3 regions of the Mesorhizobium sp. CAU 1732 genome follow, and region 2 is predicted to be linked to each of the others. Evidence: predicted binding sites of a transcription regulator. Region 2 holds the regulator's gene; each other region holds the start of a gene.
What was found. Region 2 encodes LexA, which represses DNA repair genes until DNA is damaged. Its sites were predicted from a motif close to TGTTCNNNNTGTGTTCNG; they were not measured.
Positions count from the first base shown of each region.

Region 1: the regulator LexA is predicted to act here: its motif matches at 3,154-3,171, upstream of AAFN55_RS19770 (helicase-related protein).
Region 3: the regulator LexA is predicted to act here: its motif matches at 2,875-2,892, upstream of AAFN55_RS00685 (YifB family Mg chelatase-like AAA ATPase).

Region 1 is NZ_JBDQQR010000002.1:422,148-428,513, forward strand. Features, by position in the region: gene AAFN55_RS19770 (helicase-related protein) at 1-3,008, opposite strand, end outside; gene aqpZ (aquaporin Z) at 3,785-4,510, shown strand; gene phbB (acetoacetyl-CoA reductase) at 4,567-5,292, opposite strand; gene AAFN55_RS19785 (acetyl-CoA C-acetyltransferase) at 5,409-6,366, opposite strand, start outside.
Region 2 is NZ_JBDQQR010000001.1:2,876,694-2,883,059, forward strand. Features, by position in the region: gene trpD (anthranilate phosphoribosyltransferase) at 1-98, shown strand, start outside; gene trpC (indole-3-glycerol phosphate synthase TrpC) at 95-907, shown strand; gene moaC (cyclic pyranopterin monophosphate synthase MoaC) at 914-1,402, shown strand; gene glp (gephyrin-like molybdotransferase Glp) at 1,413-2,612, shown strand; gene lexA (transcriptional repressor LexA) at 2,720-3,436, shown strand; gene AAFN55_RS13970 (ComEC/Rec2 family competence protein) at 3,459-5,825, opposite strand; gene gltX (glutamate--tRNA ligase) at 5,943-6,366, shown strand, end outside.
Region 3 is NZ_JBDQQR010000001.1:131,059-137,424, forward strand. Features, by position in the region: gene AAFN55_RS00675 (polyhydroxyalkanoate depolymerase) at 1-272, shown strand, start outside; gene AAFN55_RS00680 (transglutaminase-like cysteine peptidase) at 638-1,156, shown strand; gene AAFN55_RS00685 (YifB family Mg chelatase-like AAA ATPase) at 1,238-2,770, opposite strand; gene AAFN55_RS00690 (SRPBCC family protein) at 3,019-3,495, opposite strand; gene gshB (glutathione synthase) at 3,570-4,511, opposite strand; gene AAFN55_RS00700 (EAL domain-containing protein) at 4,735-6,078, shown strand; gene AAFN55_RS00705 (SMP-30/gluconolactonase/LRE family protein) at 6,159-6,366, shown strand, end outside.

The DNA of each region.
Region 1 (6,366 bases), on a different contig from region 2:
GGACCACGCGCATGGCGCTGTCCCTGGTTGCGACGCCCTTCGAAACGGGCAGGACGCCAGAGCAGGATCGGCTTGGGCGCTTCGGCCGGCTCTGCACCCGCCTCCGCTGCCTCGACCGTCTCCAGCGCCGGCTGAGCAACCACAGTGTCAGCGTCTGCTTCCCCGCTCGAAGCGTCCTCGACGGGCGCAGCTTCCGCGTCCTGTGCGGTCGCTTCATGAGACCGGTCGGCCCGAGCGTCCTCTGACGAAGCCGTCTCCGAAATTTCTGCAGGAGCCTCTTCAGTCGTTCCCGCGTCTGCCACCGCAGCCTCTGCAACGACTGTCTCGACCTCGGCGGCCACCGTTTCGGCTTCGGCTGGTGTCCCCGCCTCGGCCTCGATCGGCGCGTCCCCGGCTACCACTGCACGCGTATCCTCGGCAGCAGGCGCAGCCGGTTCGGCTGCGGCTTGCGCGGCGGCCGCCTTTGCCTGCTCGGCGGAAGCGGCCTTGGCCGCGGCAGCCTCGTGTTCCGCCGCGTCGAACGCGTCGAGCTTCGCCTGCACATCCGCCGCCGACTTCGGTTCGGCGCGGTAACCCAGGCCCTTCAGGATTTCTTCCATGTCTTCGGCGGTCGCGCCGAGGATCGACATCATCGCGGGCGTCACGATGAACGCCGCGCCGTCGAACGCGCCTTCGGGGCGTTTGCCCGTACCCGCACGCCACGACAGGGCCGGGCGAATAAGATCGGCAAGGCGCTCCAGAATATCGACGCGCACCGCGCGACGCCCAAGCGAGCGATAACCCGCCAGGCCATAGAAGGTCGGCTCGAACGATGTATCGACAACAAGCGACGTGCGGCCGGAAGCCAGTCCGTTGACCACGTCGCCGAAGCCCGGTTTGTCCTTGCCGTCGTTGCGCAGCGCCCAGAGCAGCGTCACGAGACCGGCCGGACCCGGCTTGAGAAGCGCCGGCACGAAAATGTGAAACGCACCGAAGCGGACGCCGAGACGACGCAACGCCCCACGGGCATCCTGGTCCAATGCTTTGACGTCGTCTGCCACGTCGCGGCGATTGAGGATGCCGAAATTCTCGACCAGCCGGAATGCGATGCCGCGCGCGATGCCGGTGAGCTGGTCCGCATTCTTCAGATCGAAGAGCGGCTTCAACAGTGTCTCAATCTGGTAGTGAACGAAGCGCTCGGCACGCGCCGCGACCTTGTCGCGCGCAGGACCGGTCAGTTGCTCGTCTGCCAGAAGAATGACGCGCGGCGACAGATCGTCCTCGCCGGCAGTCAGCGTCGCGACGGGCGAGCCGATCCAGCGCAGCAGCCCGTCGGAGGCGAGCGCGAAATCGCCATTGGCCGCCACGGCGAACTTGTCGGCACGCGTCTCGAATTCCTGCGCAAGCGCCTTCTGCGCGGCAGCCTTAACCGCCTTGGCATCCTCGCCGCCCGCCGATGGATCGGCGGTAAAGCGGAAGCCCTGCAGTGCTCCCACATGGTGTCCCTCGACGACGACGTCTCCGGACGGGTTTATTTCAGCTTCCAGCATTGCGTTTTCTCTCAGGCGCCTCATGAGCACGGAAGTCCTGCGGTCTACGAAGCGTTTCGTCAATCGTTCGTGGAGCGCATCGGACAGTCTGTCCTCTATCTCACGCGTTTTTTCCTGCCAGTGTGCCGGATCGGCAAGCCATCCGGGTCGGTGGGACACGAAGGTCCAGGTGCGGATCTGTGCGATTCTCTGCGACAAGGTGTCGATGTCGCCATCCGTCACATCGGCGCGGCGAACCTGCTCGGCCATGTAGTTTTCATCGACATGGCCCTTGCGGGCCAGGTCGAGATAGATCGATCCGATGATATCGGCATGCTGCGCCGGCGCTATGCGTCGATAGTCCGGAAGCGCGCAGGCCTCCCACAACATCTCGACCCGCTTGGGCGCCGTGGCCAGCGCGACGATCTGCGGATCCTTGGAAAGCTGCTCCAGCGCCCGCGCATCGACCGCCGGCAAAGCGCGGGTCAGGCCTTCCACGGGCGGGATCGTGTCGATGGATCGCTTCAGGGCATCGAGGCTTGAACAGTCCAGCCTGGCGGTTCGCCACTGCAGCACTTTCATGGAATCGAAATTGTGGGCTTCGATGCGGTCTATCAGCTCGTCCGAGAGCGGATCGACCTGACCGGTGACGCCGAATGTCCCGTCACGCAGATGGCGGCCGGCGCGGCCCGCGATCTGGCCCAGTTCGGCGGCGGACAGATCGCGATACTGATAACCGTCGAACTTCCGGTTCTGGGCAAACGCCACATGGTCGACATCGAGATTGAGGCCCATGCCGATGGCGTCGGTCGCGACGAGGAAATCGACGTCGCCCGATTGATAGAGCTCGACCTGCGCATTGCGCGTCCGGGGAGAAAGTGCGCCGAGCACGACGGCCGCGCCGCCGCGCTGGCGGCGAATGAGTTCGGCGATGCCGTAAACCTCGTCGGCCGAGAAGGCGACGATGGCGGAACGCCTCGGCAGGCGCGTCAGCTTTTTCGATCCCGCATAGGCGAGGTGCGACATGCGCGGACGCGTGACCACGGAAATGCCGCGCAGGAGCTTTTCCAGGATGCCGCGCATCGTGCCGGCACCGAGCAGCAGCGTTTCCTGCCGCCCGCGCAGATGCAGGATGCGGTCGGTGAAGATGTGGCCGCGCTCCAGATCGGCGGCAAGCTGCACCTCGTCGATGGCGACGAAGGCGGCATCGGTCTCGCGTGGCATCGCCTCGACCGTACAGACCGAGTAGCGCGCACCGGGCGGCACGATCTTTTCCTCGCCGGTGATCAGGGCAACCTTCGACGCGCCCACCTTCTCGCAGACACGCGCATAGACCTCGCGCGCCAGAAGCCGCAGCGGCAGACCGATGACGCCGCTCTCATGGGCGACGAGGCGCTCGATCGCGAGATGCGTCTTGCCTGTGTTGGTCGGCCCGAGCACGGCAGTCACATCCCGGCCTGATAGGACGAGCGGTCCGTCGTTTCTGGTCTGGATGTTCATCGTGGGAAATCGTGCCCTGTTTGCGCGCGTGCGCGGCGGATGTTTCGGTTAGCACGCCGTCCCGGTGAAGCGAAAGGTGGCGTTTGCCGTTGAAGATAGGTGGCGGTTCGCTCAGCACCAGTGAAAACCGACCACGATTAACAAACGGAACGAGTCTGGAACGAATCAGCGACGAATCACTGACTCGGTGATGTTCCCGATTTGATCACCACAAGATGTTGATTTTCGTCCTGGCATTTCACCACATGCTGAATCGAATGAAACACATCTCGGGTGGATTTGCCGATGCGCGTTAACACTTTTAAGCAGCGCCTTTCACGCTGGCGGCAGCGCACCCACAACCTGCGGCCAAGCGTAAGATTTCATTATGGAATTTTTCATAGCTCGTTAACGTCTGGCCGTTTTGAGCTGCTTTGCCGTTAAGGATCGGCCCAAAGCCGGAACGAATCAGCGACGAATCACTGCCTTCGGAAGTTTCCCGCTTTGTTCACCACAACATCTTGTGTTGCACACAGCTTGTCCACAATAACTCCACAGGCTTTCCACTGCTTGCGAACAGCACATGCAGATAACCGTTAACCCATACGTCCCGATTTGGATCACAGACAGCGGGGGTCACCTCCCGAAAGGCTGCTGCTTCCACCGTCCCTATCGCCACGTCCGCATCGCCATCGGCGAATGTCGCAATTGAACAAGTCTTGTCTATTCGCGCCATAGTTGCATTCTTTCGTTATCCGTGCCTCCTTACGTAACGTTAGTCTAATGGAGGGGTCCACATGACAAAGCGTCTCTTCGCAGAGTGTCTGGGTACGTTCTGGCTCGTTTTCGGCGGGTGCGGCAGCGCGGTTCTCGCCGCCTCCTTCCCGGAGGTCGGCATCGGCCTTCTCGGCGTTTCGCTGGCGTTCGGCCTGACGGTGCTGACCATGGCTTATGCGGTCGGCGGCATTTCCGGCGGCCATTTCAATCCGGCCGTTTCGGTCGGCCTGCTCTTCGCGGGGCGGTTCCCTGCGAAGGATGTCCTGCCCTACATCGCCGCGCAGGTGCTCGGCGCGGTGATCGCGTCCGGCGCGCTCTACCTGATCGCCAGCGGAAAGGCGGGTTTCTCACTGGCGGACGGATTCGCGTCCAACGGCTATGGCGAGCACTCGCCCGGCGGCTATTCGCTGACAGCGGCTCTCGTCGCCGAAGTGCTGCTCACCTTCATGTTCCTGATGATCATCCTCGGCGCGACGGGCAAGAGCGTGCCCCCGGGTTTCGCACCGATCGCGATCGGATTGGCGCTGACCCTCATTCACCTGATCTCGATCCCGGTGACGAACACGTCGGTGAACCCGGCGCGCTCGACTGGCCCGGCTCTCTTTGTCGGCGGCTGGGCTCTGCAGCAACTCTGGCTGTTCTGGGTCGCCCCGCTTGTGGGTGCCGCTCTTGCGGGGATGGCCCATCTGGCCCTCTTCGAAGAACGGGCACCCACGATCGACAATACGGCTATCCCCGCGGAATAGGCCTGCCATCATCCAACGCGAAAACGGCGCCTCCGGACGCGCCGTTTTCATGGAAACTAAACGAAGAACTGCCCGCCATTCGCCGAAATGGTCGAACCGGTGATGAACCCCGCCTCGTCCGAAGCCAGGAAGACCACGCAGCGCGCGATTTCTTCCGGCTCGCCAAGCCTGCCGACCGGGATCTGCGGGATGATGCGCTCGTTAAGCACCTTCTCGTCGATCGCCTTGACCATCTCGGTTGCGATGTAGCCGGGGCAGATCGCGTTGACCGTGATGCCGGCCCGCGCGCCTTCCTGCGCCAGCGCCTTGGTCAGGCCGAGATCGCCCGCCTTGGCGGCGGAGTAGTTGGCTTGTCCCGCCTGCCCCTTCTGACCATTGATCGAGGAAATCGTGATGACACGGCCGAATTTGCGGTCGCGCATACCCGACCACAGCGGATGCGTCATGTTGAAGACGCCGTTGAGATTGGTGTCGACGACCTCGCGCCACTGCTGCGGCGTCATCTTGTGAAACATCGCGTCGCGCGTGATGCCGGCATTGTTGACGACGATGTCGATCGGCCCGAGATCGGCCTCGACCTGAGCGAGACCTGTGACGCAGGCGTCGTAGTCTGCTACCGACCACCGGTAGACCGGGATGCCGGTCTCCTGGTTGAACTTCAGCGCGGCTTCGTCATTGCCGGCATAGTTCGCCGCTACCGCATAGCCGGCGTTTTTCAACCCGACCGAAATGGCTGCCCCGATGCCGCGCGTACCACCCGTGACGATTGCAACTCTGCTCATGGAAGTCCTCCCTTAGCGCTATTCCGGACGGGGAGTTGCGAAGGTTTATCGGGCTCTTTGTCCCTTGCCTTCGCACCCCTCTCCCCTGCCCGGCTAATTTCAATGATTTCTCGTGATCACATCGCCTCGACACACATCGCGACGCCCATGCCGCCGCCGATGCACAGCGTGGCCAGGCCCTTCTTCGAGCCGCGACGCTTCATCTCATAGACCAGCGTATTGAAGACGCGGGCGCCGGATGCGCCGATCGGATGGCCGATGGCGATCGCGCCGCCATTCACGTTCACGATGTCCGGGTTCCAGCCCATTTCCTTGTTGACCGCACAGGCCTGCGCCGCGAAGGCTTCGTTCGCTTCGACCAGATCGAGATCGCCGACCGACCAGCCGGCCTTTTCGAGGGCCTTGCGAGAGGCCGGGATCGGGCCGGTTCCCATGATCTGGGGATCGACGCCTGCGGTTGCCCACGAGACGATGCGCACCAGCGGCGTGATGCCGCGGCGCACGGCGTCTTCCTCGGTCATGAGCACGACGGCAGCCGCGCCGTCATTGATGCCCGACGCGCTCGCGGCGGTGACCGTGCCATCCTTGTCGAAGGCGGGCTTCAGCTTCTGCATCGCCTCGATGGTCGCGCCGTGGCGGATATACTCGTCCTGGTCGACGACGGTCTCGCCCTTGCGGGTCTTCAGCGTGACGGGAACGATCTCATCCTTGAAGCGGCCGGCCTTTTGCGCGGCCTCCGCCTTGTTTTGCGAAGCGACCGCGAAATTGTCCTGATCCTCGCGCGAAAGCTGCCACTGGCGAGCGACGTTCTCCGCGGTATTTCCCATGTGGTAGCCATGGAAGGCGTCCCACAATCCGTCCTTGATCATCGTATCGATCAGCTTGAGATCGCCCATCTTCACGCCGGAGCGCAGATGCTGGGCGTGCGCCGCCATCGACATCGATTCCTGTCCGCCGGCCACGATGACCTTCGCATCGCCCGTCGCGATCTGCTGCATGCCGATCGCGATCGCGCGCAGGCCCGAACCACAGATCTGGTTGAGCCCCCAGGCGGTCGTCTCCTGCGGAATCCCC
Region 2 (6,366 bases):
GCATCGCCATGGCCACGCAGTCGATCGACAGCGCGTCTGCTCTTGCGGCGCTGGATAGGCTGGTTCACGTTTCCAACCGAAAGGGGAAGCCGCAATGACGGACATTCTCCAGAAGATCGAAGTCTACAAGCGCGACGAAATCGCCGCGGCAAAGGCGGCGGTGCCGCTTTCCGAGCTCAAGGCGCGCAGCCGCGACGTCGATGCGCCGAGGGGCTTTCGTAAGGCGATCCAGGCCAAGCAGGCGGTCGGAGACTTTGCGCTCATCGCCGAGATCAAGAAGGCGAGCCCCTCCAAGGGCCTCATCCGCGCCGATTTCGATCCGCCGTCACTCGCCCGCGCCTATGAAGCCGGGGGCGCGGCCTGCCTTTCCGTCCTGACCGACACGCCATCGTTCCAGGGCGCACCGGAATTCCTCACCCACGCACGCGCGGCGACCGCCATGCCCGTGCTGCGCAAGGACTTCATGTTCGAGACCTATCAGGTCCATGAAGCGCGCAGTTGGGGTGCTGACGCGATCCTGATCATCATGGCGAGCCTATCGGATGACGACGCGCGGGCCCTGGAAGGCGAAGCGCACGACCTCGGCATGGACGTGCTGATCGAGGTGCATGACGAGGCGGAGATGGAGCGCGCCCTAAAACTCGCCTCACCCCTCATCGGCATCAACAACCGCAACCTGCGAACGTTTGAAGTAGGCCTCGAGACATCGGAACGTCTGGCGCAACTCGTGCCCGACGAGCGCCTCATCGTCGGCGAAAGCGGCATCTTCACGCATGCCGACTGCAATCGCCTGTCGAATTCTGGCATCTCCTGCTTCCTCGTCGGCGAGAGCCTGATGCGGCAGGCCGATGTGACACTTGCGACCCGCACGCTTCTCGGCATCGAACAGCGCAGCGCGGCAGGCTGACACCCGATGAGCGGTTCCGGCCTCACACATCTGGGTGCATCGGGCGAAGCCAACATGGTGGATGTCGGCGCCAAGGCCGAGACCGAGCGTACCGCGATCGCGGAAGGCGCGGTGGTCATGAAAGCGGAGACGCTGCGCATGATCCTCGATGGCGACGCCAAGAAGGGGGACGTTCTGGGCACCGCGCGCATCGCCGGCATCATGGCGGCCAAGCGCACGCACGAGCTGATTCCGCTTTGCCATCCGCTTCTGCTCACGAAGGTTTCCGTCGATATCGAGCCTGACGCCACGCTGCCCGGCCTGCGCGTGCGCGCGCTGGCCCGTGTGACCGGCAAAACCGGTGTGGAGATGGAAGCGCTCACGGCCGCATCCGTCGCCTGCCTCACGATCTACGACATGGCCAAGGCCGCCGATCGTGGAATGACGATCACCGGAATCCGCGTTGTCGAGAAGAGCGGCGGCAAATCCGGCGATTACCGCGCCGCGGAGGCCTGAGTTGGCTGGTCTGCTGCCCGTCGACGATGCGCTGGCGCAACTCCTGCGCGACGCCGGTCCGCTTGGCGCGGAAGATGTCGCAATCGCCGAAGCCTCCGGTCGCGTTTTGGCCTCGGCCATCGCCGCAAGACGAACGCAACCGCCCTTCCCCGCCTCGGCGATGGACGGCTATGCGGTGCGTGGGCAAGACATCGAGACCATACCGGCAAAGCTCAACGTGATCGGCGAATCGATCGCCGGCAAGCGCTTCGACGGCACGGTCGGCCCCGGCGAGGCCGTGCGCATCTTTACCGGCGCACCGATTCCAAATGGCGCCGACACGGTTCTCCTTCAGGAAGATGCCAAGGGTGTCGGCAACCAGACCATCGAGGCGCTGGAAGCGACGCCAAAGGGCAGACACATCCGCCGCGAAGGCCTCGACTTCATCACCGGCGAGCCACTCTTGAGCGCTGGCCGCCTGCTCGATCCGGCCGCACTTTCGCTCGCCGCGGCCGCCAACCATGCGATGCTGCCGGTTGTGCGCAAACCGCTGGTCGCGATCATCGCCACCGGCACGGAGCTTGTCGCACCGGGTGACAATCCCGGCCCGGACCAGATCGTCGCGTCCAACAGCTATGGCGTCGCCGCGATCGCGCGCAACGCCGGCGCGCAAATCCTCGACCTCGGCATCGTCCCCGACGATCGCGCGCAGATCGCCGCCTCCATGGATCGCGCACGCGCCGCGCGCGCCGACATCGTCGTCACGCTGGGCGGCGCGTCTGTCGGTGACCACGACCTCGTCCGCGACGTGCTTGCCGGCCAGGGAATGCAGCTTGAGTTCTGGAAGATCGCCATGCGTCCGGGCAAGCCGCTGATGTTCGGGCGCTTCGATGACACGCGGGTGCTGGGTCTGCCGGGCAACCCTGTCTCGAGCATGGTTTGTGCCTATGTCTTCCTCGTGCCGCTGGTGGCTGCCCTCGCCGGCCGCTCTACCGCCAACCGATTGCGCTCAGCCCGTCTCGGATCGCCCATGAAAGCCAACGATCACCGACAGGATTACGTGCGGGCGCATGTCGAGGACCGTGATGGCGAACTCACCGCGACCCCCTTCGGCACGCAGGATTCGTCGATGCTCAAGACGCTCGCCGCATCGAATGCGCTGATCGTCAGAGAGCCGGGAGCAGCCGCGGCCGAGCCTGGCGATGCTTGCCGCGTCATGCTGCTAAGCTGAACAAAGCATCAACGAATTCATTAAAATTAAACGTGTTGCGGAACACAACTGGAACAGATAGTGTTTGTTCTGGTTTTGTTTTTGGATCGATTCCCAAGGGGCGAGCGATGCTGACGCGCAAGCAACACGAACTGCTTCTCTTCATCCATGAGCGGTTGAAGGAGACGGGAATCCCCCCTTCTTTCGACGAAATGAAGGAAGCGCTCGATCTGGCGTCCAAATCCGGCATCCACCGTCTCATCACCGCTCTCGAGGAACGGGGCTTCATCAGGCGTCTTCCCAACAGGGCGCGCGCGCTGGAGGTTCTGCGGCTTCCCGATTCGATTGCTCCGGGCCTGAATGCGGCGAAGAAGTTTTCACCGAGCGTCATCCAGGGCAGCCTCGGCAGGGCGCCTGAGCGCTCCCGCCTGCATACCCATAGCAATGACGACGACACTCCGGCGTCCGTATCGATCCCGGTCATGGGGCGGATCGCGGCCGGCGTTCCGATCGACGCGATCCAGCACAAGACGCATTCGATCAGCGTACCGCCGGAAATGCTGTCCGGTGGCGAGCACTATGCGCTCGAGGTCAAAGGCGACTCGATGATCGAGGCCGGCATCTTCGACGGCGACACGGTCATCATCAAGGATGGCCAGACGGCCAGTCCGGGCGATATCGTCGTTGCGCTCGTCGATGACGAGGAAGCGACCCTCAAGCGGTTCCGTCGAAAGGGCGCGTCGATCGCGCTGGAAGCCGCCAATCCGGCTTACGAAACACGCATCTTCGGACCGGACCGCATCAAGGTTCAGGGCAAACTCGTCGGCCTGATCCGCCGCTATTGAAGGCAGACGGCGCGCCCGGCCTCTAATCCCGCCGGTCATTGGCTTCGGCGGGATTTTCGCGCTGGTAGGGCGGCATGCCGCGCGCTGCGCGCGAGAACTGGCGATGATGGTGCCACGCGCGGTACGGTTCCCTGATCGCGTAGCGGGGCGTGGGGCGCAGGCCATTTGCGGGAAACGAGAACTCGACGCTGCCATGGCGCGCGAGGTCGCGTTTGGTAATGACCAGCACTGCCGCGTTTTCGCACGGATCGCCGGCGGTGGCGTCGTCGATGATGATGACGGTTGCTTCGCCGCAGACACCTGCCGCGTCATTTTCGGTCGCCGCATAGGCCACAACGCCCCCGCTTCCGTGCCGCGCGATGCACAAGCCCTCGTCGTTGCAGATGAAGCCCGAGGCGTGCTCCGCTTGTGATCCCGCGGCAGTGCCGGGTCGGACGATCTCCGTGGCTGCAAAAGCTCGCATCCAGTTGTCCATCGTAAATGCGCGCGGACGCGGGCGATTGACGGCGACGCGGCCATCCTCGAGCCGCATGGCGACGAGACTGCCATCTTCGGAGATGATGACATCCGGCACATCCCGCATGAAAAGCATGAATGCGGCGATTGCCAGAAGCGGCGCGGCAGCCCACCGCATCACCCCATCCGTCATCGTCAGAAATGCGAGTGCAAGCGTCGTGATCAGCACGGCGCCCAGCGGAATCGCGCCGGTCATGTCGAATACGGATCGCTCAGCCAGCCAGATCGCGACCGCATTCATCGCGGCGATGCCGAGCCCCATCAATTGCAGCGCTGGCCCTTCCAGGCCGAACGGCATGAGGATCGATGCGATGACCGCCATCGGCATGACGATCACCGAGACGAACGGCATTGCAGCCAGGTTCGCCACCAGACCGAGCGGGGCGACCTGCTGGAAATGCCATGCGGTGAAAAGCGCCGTCGCAAGGCCGGCGACGACGGACGTCATCGAGAGCCCCGCCGCGTAGATTCCGCTCGCCCGCAGGACGGAGGCGACAGGCGACCGCCGCGGCGGAGGTCCGCTGGCCGGCTTTCCCTGTCGGTATTCCGTCCACGCAGCATAGGAGGCAACGAGCGCGGCAGTTGCCGCAAACGACATCTGGAAACTCGGGCCGACGACTTCATGCGGCGCGATCAAAAGGATGATGATCGCCGAGATCGCAAGGTTTCGCATGGTCAGCGCCGCGCGGTCCACCATCACAGCAAGCAGCATGACCGCCAGCATGATGAAGCTTCGTTGTGCAGCGACATCCGCGCCCGACATCACGAGGTAGAATGCGGTCGCCGACAGCGCCACAAACGCGGCGTATTTCTTCACCGGGTGCCGCGACGAGAAGGCCGGAACAAGCGCGAAGCAGCATCGCATGCCGACCATGAGCGTTCCCGCCACGAGCGCCATGTGAAGCCCCGAGATCGAGATCACATGATAGAGGCCGACGACGCGAAGCGCTTCGTTGATGTCCTCCGGAATGCCCGCACGGACGCCGGTGATGAGGGCTGCCGCGATCTCGCCTTCCGGGCCGCCGATCTGCAATGCGATCCGCCCCGCCATGATGCCGCGCTGCTCTTCGATCCAGGCGCGGACGCGGTCTCCGAACCGAGGTGTTGTGACGATGTCGGCAAGTTCGGGATTGTTGAGAAAGAAGCCGATCGCGCCGATTCCATCGAAATAGCTCTTGAAGGAGAAGTCGTAGCTTTGCGGGCGAACCGGTCCCGAGGGCGGGATCAGGCGAACGAGGCCCGTCATCGTGTCGCCGGGTTTCAGTCCCTCCGGTATTGCGCGCGCGGTGGCGCGGATCCTGTCGGGCGCATAGCGAAGCTCAGGGCGAGCCGTCGAGACGACGTCGAGCGTCAGGCGGAACCGACCGCTGGACTGGTGCTCGATGCGTGCCACCCGTCCTGTTATGCGCGTGGTGATCTCCGCGCCCATCATCGGGGTCAATGCTCGCCACGTCTCGACCTTGGCGGCTCCCATGCCGATAAGGGTCATCAGCGCGGCAAGTGCCGTCAGGCGCATGACGGGCCTGGCAACAGCCATCACCGCGCATCCGGCAGCAAACACTGCGGCCACAACCAGCAAGATTGCGGGCGGCTCACTGGGCATCGTGAAGTAGACGAGCGCGCCGATCGCCATGAACGCCGGCACGAGGAGAAAGGCGTTCCCCCGTTCGAGATACTGCTCGAAGCCCGAACGCCCTGCCTCCTGCAGCGCCTCCAGGTTCAGACGCGGCCGAGGGAGGTTCCGCCCAGCCACCGGCCCCACCGTCACATCGGTGAAGGATCGGGTAGCAGGGAGCGACGCGTCGGACGCAAAATCCGGCGACACGCTGTACTGACGGCGCTCGTCCGTCGCGATCGGTCTTTCCCCACCCATGCCGCTTCCCGCTCGGGTAATGCTTGCACGCCCGACCTCCTATGCTACATGAGCGCCAGCAAAAGACCATCGGGCGGCCAATGCCGCCCCGCAACGACGCTTCCCGGGAAGAAATCCATGTCTGACAAGGTCGTAACCCGCTTCGCGCCGTCGCCGACGGGCTATCTTCATATCGGCGGCGCGCGCACCGCGCTCTTCAACTGGCTCTACGCCCAGCACACGGGCGGCGTCATGCTGCTGCGCATCGAGGATACCGATCGCGAGCGCTCCACTGACGCGGCCACGGCGGCGATTCTCGATGGACTGTCCTGGCTTGGCTTGCAGTGGGATGGCGAGCCGGTTTCGCAATTCGAACGCGCGCCGCGTCACCGCGAAGTCGCCGAGGAACTCGTGCGCGCCGGCAAGGCGTATTATTGCTACGCCTCGCCCGAGGAGCTCACCGAGATGCGCGAGAAGGCCCGCGCGGAGGGCCGTCCACCCCGTTATGACGGACGTTGGCGCGACCGCGATCCTTCCGAGGCTCCGGCTGGCGCGAAGGGCG
Region 3 (6,366 bases), 2.7 Mb from region 2:
ACCCGGCGGCGATCAGAAACGTCGCGCTGTTCACCGTCGAGGGCGAGAACGACGACATTTCAGGCATCGGCCAGACGCAGGCCGCGCACGATCTGTGCGTCAATATCCCCGACGAGATGCGCGCGCATTACATGCAGCCCAAGGTCGGGCATTACGGCGTGTTCAACGGGTCGCGTTTCCGCTCCGAAATCGTGCCGCGCATCGTGGACTTCATGACAAGCCGGGCAACCCCTGCGCGCTCGTCGGCAAAACCACGCCTTGTGAAGAGCTGAGAACGCCCATCGAACGCGAGGTTTTGGGGCTTCCGGAGCCCTCTGTTCGCTTGTCGCGTGAAGGCCCGCCCACACAGGTCGGACGCCTCAAAGGCCGCCTGATTTATGTGCAGGCACCTGTGTGATGGAAGACACAGTGCTTTCGTAACGCTAACCATCCCCTTGAACTCCTCCTTTCGGCCGATTGACTCCGGCGGCGAACGCCATTTAACTTTTCTTTAACGATCAAAAGAATCGGTGAAGTCGGGGGTTTGGGCGATATGAGAGCCACGCATGGCAGGTGGCGGCTGTGGCCGCTCGCGGCCGCGGCGCTGTTCTTCGCGGCGGCGACGGGGACGACGACCGAAGCTTCGGGCGTCGGATCGATGATCACTGGGGGATACACCTCCCAGCCGATCGGCCATTATGATTTTTGCCGTACCAATCCCTCGGAATGCTCTATCCGGCCGCGCGATTCCGGCCCCGCGATCCTGACCGAGCCTCTCAAGGCGATGATCCTGCGCGTCAACGCCGCGGTCAACAAAGCCGTGAAGCCGATGAGCGACTTCGATATCTACGGCAAGGACGAGGTCTGGGCCTATCCGGTGAACAATGTCGGCGATTGCGAGGACTATGTGCTGGAAAAGCGCCGGCAACTTGCAGAGAAGGGCATGTCCCTGTCGAACCTTCTGATCACCGTGGTGCGCAAGCGCGACGGCGAAGGCCACGCGGTTCTGACGGTCCGCACCGATCGCGGGGATATGGTTCTCGACAATCTGAGCAACGAAATGCGCCTCTGGCACAAGACCGGCTACCGCTTCCTGAAGCGGCAGGCTTCGGTCCATACGGGTCGCTGGGTGACGCTTCGCGAAGACCAGAACATGCTCGTCGGAGCTCTGGAGTAGCGCGGGCCGTAGCCACCCACGGGCTATTCGATCGGTTGGTATCTGTCTGCCTCGGTTTCACACCGGAGCAGTGTCGCTCGACTACGCCGCGTGCGCGAGCCGTTCTCCCGCCATGCGATACGAGATCGCTTCCGCGAGATGAATACGCCCGACATTGGCCGTGCCGTCCAGATCGGCTAAGGTGCGCGCGACCTTCAAGACACGATGATAGGCGCGGGCTGAAAAGCTAAGCTTCTCGCTCGCGTCGCGAAGCAGCGACGTGCCGCTCTGGTCCAGTGCCGCCACCTCTTCGATCAGCGATGTCGGACACAGCGCATTGGTCGTGATGCCGGACAGCCCCCGCTCCGCATAGCGGTCGGCCTGCACCATCCGGGCACGTGCGACACGTTCCGCCACCACAGCGCTGGTTTCCGCGCGCGAGGGACGGATGAGGTCGCCCGCCGAGACGGCAGGCACCTCGATGCGCAGATCGATCCGGTCGAGCAGCGGGCCGGAAATGCGGGCCTGGTAGTCGGCCTGGCAGCGCGGGCCGCGCGCGCAGCGATGGCCCGGCTCGCCCGCCATGCCGCACCGGCACGGATTCATGGCCGCGATGAGCTGGATGCGCGCGGGATAGCTGACCCGCCCGTTGGCGCGCGCGATGACGCATTCGCCGGACTCGAGCGGCTGGCGCAGGGAATCCAGCGCCTGCGGGTTGAACTCCGGCAGTTCGTCGAGAAACAGCACGCCGTGATGGGCAAGTGACGCCTCGCCGGGCCGCACGCGCAGGCCGCCGCCAACGAGCGCGGCCATGGTTGCGGAATGATGCGGCGCGCGAAACGGCCGTCGGTCGGAGAGCTTTCCACCGGCGATCTCGCCCGCGATCGACGCGATCATCGAGACTTCGAGCAACTCGCGCGGCGACAGTTTCGGCAGGATCGACGGAAGGCGCTGCGCCAGCATCGATTTTCCCGATCCCGGCGGCCCCACCATCAGAAGATTGTGCCCGCCGGCCGCCGCCACCTCCAGGGCACGCTTGGCGCTTTCCTGGCCCTTGATGTCGGCGAGGTCGGGCAGGTTGGATGCGACCGGATGAACCGCCGGCTCCGGCCGCGACAAAACCTGCGTGCCGCGAAAGTGGTTGGCGATGGATATCAGGCTGCGCGGCGCCACGATGTCGATGTCGGAGCCTGCCCATGCCGCCTCCGGCCCCACCGCATGGGGGCAGATCAGGCCCTTGCCCAGGGCGTTCGCGCCGATCGCGGCCGGCAGTGCGCCGGTAACCGGTGCGGTGGTTCCATCCAGCGCGAGTTCGCCGAGCACGACATAGGATTGCAGCACATCGCCGGGGATGGCGCCAAGCGCGGCCATCAGGCCAAGCGCGATCGGCAGGTCGTAGTGGCTGCCCTCCTTGGGCAAATCGGCCGGCGCGAGATTGACCGTCACCTTCTTGGGCGGCATCGACAGGCCGGACGCGTGAAGCGCGGCCTGCACGCGCTCCCGGCTTTCGGCCACCGCCTTGTCGGCGAGGCCGACGATCTGCATGCCGATCTTTCCAGGCCCGACCATGACCTGCACATCGACAGGTACGGCTTCGATGCCTTCGAAGGCGATGGTGGTGACCCGCGCAACCATGCTCTACCTGCCCCTTCGATCCGCCCCCGCAGGCAAATCCAAACGCAACCGTCCCAAAACGAAACCCGACTGCCGGCACTCAAGCACAAAGCTGCCGCTACGGCAAGAACAATACAAGAACAAATTCGCGCTTGAGATGCACACAGGTTGCAGGTGGTTGCAGATGCGGAACATCTGTTCCGCGAAACCGAAAAAGCCGGCGCGTGGCCGGCTCGTTCAGGCGGTTTCCACAGCGATCTCGCGGAGGCTCAGAGCGTCCTGGCGAGTTCCTCGAGCTGGTCGGCGGACTGGCCCCAGCCTTCGTGAAAACCCATCTTCTCGTGGTTTTCGCGGTCTTCCACCGTCCAGTGCCGCGCCCGGGCGATGTAGCGTGTCTTGCCGCCTTCGTCTGCCAGCGTGATCTCGCCAACGAAGAACGGCTTTTCGGATGGCTGCCAGGCGTGCGTGAACGCGTCGGTGAAGACCAGCTTCTCGTTCGGCACGACGTCGAGATAGACACCCTTGTTGGGATAGTCGTTGCCGTCCGGATCGCGCATCGTGATGTCGCTTGTTCCGCCGGGGCGCACATCGACCTCGGCGCTGGCGATCGTCCAGGGCTTCGGCACGAACCACTGCTTCAAGAGGTCGGCTTCGGTCCAGCAGCGATAGATGGCGTGGCGTGGTGCGTCGAGCAGGCGGTCGAGAACGAGTTCGCGGTCGTTGGCGGGCTTTGCTTCGGAAGTCATGGTCTTCTCCTCTTGTGTGCGATACCCCAAGGACGAACCAGATCGTCCGCACCCGACAGCCCCTCCGGAAAAATCTACCCGCGTTTTGCCTCGACCGCATCCCAGAACAGCGCGGCGATGTCCGCACCGCCGAAGCGCTTCACCTCGCGCACGCCGGTCGGCGACGTGACGTTGATCTCGGTCATGTAGTCGCCGATCACGTCGATGCCGACGAGAATGAAGCCGCGTTCCTTGAGCGACGGACCGATGCGCGCGCAAATCTCGCGTTCGCGCTCGGTGAGTTCGGTGGCCTCGGCGCGTCCTCCGGCGTGCATGTTCGAACGCGCATCGTGCTCGGCCGGCACGCGGTTGATCGCGCCCACGGCCTCGCCGTCGATGAGGATGATGCGCTTGTCGCCCTTGCGCACATCCTTGAGATAGCGCTGGACGATGAAGGGCTCCCGGAACATTTGGCTGAACATCTCCAGAAGCGAGCCGAGGTTCCTGTCGCCGTCGCGCATGTGGAAGATGCCGGCGCCGCCATTGCCGTAGAGCGGCTTGACGATGATGTCGCCATGGGCGCGGCGAAACGCATCCACCTCCGCCGGATCGCGCGTGATCAGCGTCTCCGGCATGAGGTCGGGAAACTCGGTGACGAAGATCTTCTCCGGGCTGTTGCGCACCCAGGCCGGGTCGTTGACGACGAGCGTCTTGGGATGGATGCGCTCCAGGATGTGGGTCGTCGTGATGTAGTTCATGTCGAAGGGCGGGTCCTGGCGAAGCAGGATCACGTCCATGGTCGACAGGTCGGTGCGTTCGGCTGCCCCCAGCGTGTAGTGGTCGCCCTTGATATCGCGGACCTCCATCGCCTCCACACGGGCAAAGACGCCACCATTCTCCATCGTCAGCCGGTCGGGCGTGTAGTGGAAAAGCGCATGGCCGCGCCGCTGTGCTTCCAGCGACAGCGCGAAAGAGGTATCGCCTGCGATCGAGACGGTGGAAATGTGGTCCATCTGGACGGCGACGCGAAGGGCCATGGGAAGACTCCGGCGGATGCATAGGGCGGGGACGTCTGGTTATCCCATCCCGCAGGCGGCGTCGAGATAAAGCAGGCTGGCTCGCGGTGGCCATGCGCTGGCGCTGGTCATCGTCGCCATTGGCGCGACCGGGCGATTGTTCTGTCCGATACCTTTCCTAAAGGGTTTTCTGGCAGCTTTCGGCCTGAAAAAAGCGAAAACGAGAAAACCAACAGAGGCGCCGATGCCCAACCTGTCCGGCACCGGCCAGATCGCCAGCGAAGGCACCGACCTTGCCTTCACGGACCCGCTTACGGGTCTGGGCAATTTGCGCCGATTCTTCGACAAGGTGGACCGGCTGATCGTGGATCGAGCCGAGGACCCCGCTCCGTTCGCCGTCGGCATTCTCGATCTTGACGGTTTCAAGCCGATCAACGATTTGTTTGGCCGCAGGGCGGGCGACAACATCCTGCTGCAGGTCGCCATGCGCCTGAAGGCGTCGATGGACCACCACTCGACCGTGGCGCGTGTCGGTGCCGACGAGTTCGCCTTTCTCTATCCGATGGTCTTCAGCGAGGACGCCGCGCACCAGCGCGCGCTGATGCTGATCGAAATTCTCTCCGCGCCTTACGATGTCGGCGACCGCACCGCCCGGCTCTCGGCCTCGGTCGGCTGCTCGCTGTTCTATTCCGGCGAGGAGAACACCGAGACGCTGGTCAGCAAGGCGGAAACCGCGCTCTATCACGCCAAACGCTCGGGCCGTGGCAAGGTCGTGGTCTACACCCGCGAGATGGAGGAAGCCGCCAAGCGCATGACGCGCATCGAGCAGGCGCTGCGCCGCGCGGTGGCGGCAGGCGAGGTGGAGCCGCATTTCCAGCCGATCGTCGATCTCAAGTCGCGACAGGTCATCGGGTTCGAGGCGCTGGCGCGCTGGACCGATCCGGACCTCGGGCCGGTCTCGCCCGCCGTATTCATTCCGATCGCGGAAGAGCGCGGCATTATCGGTCCGCTGTCGCAGCTCCTGCTGTCCAAGGCGACGCAGACCGCCCGCAACTGGCCCGACGAGCTCTTTTTGTCGTTCAACCTGTCGCCGTCGCAACTGGTCGACCAGAACACCGGCCAGCAGATCCTGGCGATTCTGGAGCGTACGGGCTTCGATCCGAGACGTCTCGAAATCGAGATCACCGAAACCGGCCTGATGTCCGATCCGCAATCTGCGGAAAAGATCGTCAACGATCTGCGCGGTGTCGGCATTCGCGTCGCGCTGGACGATTTCGGCACCGGCCAGTCATCGCTGGGGCGGCTGCGCGAGTTCCATTTCGACAAGCTGAAGATCGATCGCGCCTTCGTCTCGTCGATCCTCGAGGATCGGCCGTCCGAACACATCATCCGCGCCATTCTGGCGATGTGCGAGGGCCTGGGCATGGATGTGGTCGCGGAGGGCATCGAGGAAGAGGCGCAGGCTGCGCGTCTCGTCCAGTTCGGATGCGGCGGCGGGCAGGGCTATCTGTTCGGGCGACCATCGGACGCCGACGCCACGATGGGCTACCTGCGCGACGCCTATCGTGCGATGGCGATGGCCGACTGATCGACACGCGATCTTGCGGGACGTGTGCACCTGCCTCAAAATCACCAGACCGGGACAGCCCGGACCGCGGGGGACAAGCGATGGACGATACAGCGGCTTCTGTGTTCTCGGATCACGTCTGCCAGCTTGGCGAGGGACCGACCTACGATCCTGCGACAGACACGGCATACTGGTTCGATATTCGCGGCAAGACGCTGCTCTCAAAACGCTGGCCCGACGGCGAGACCGTCGTCCACGAACTGCCCGAGATGGCAAGCGCACTGGCGGTGATCGATGAGGGGAGACACG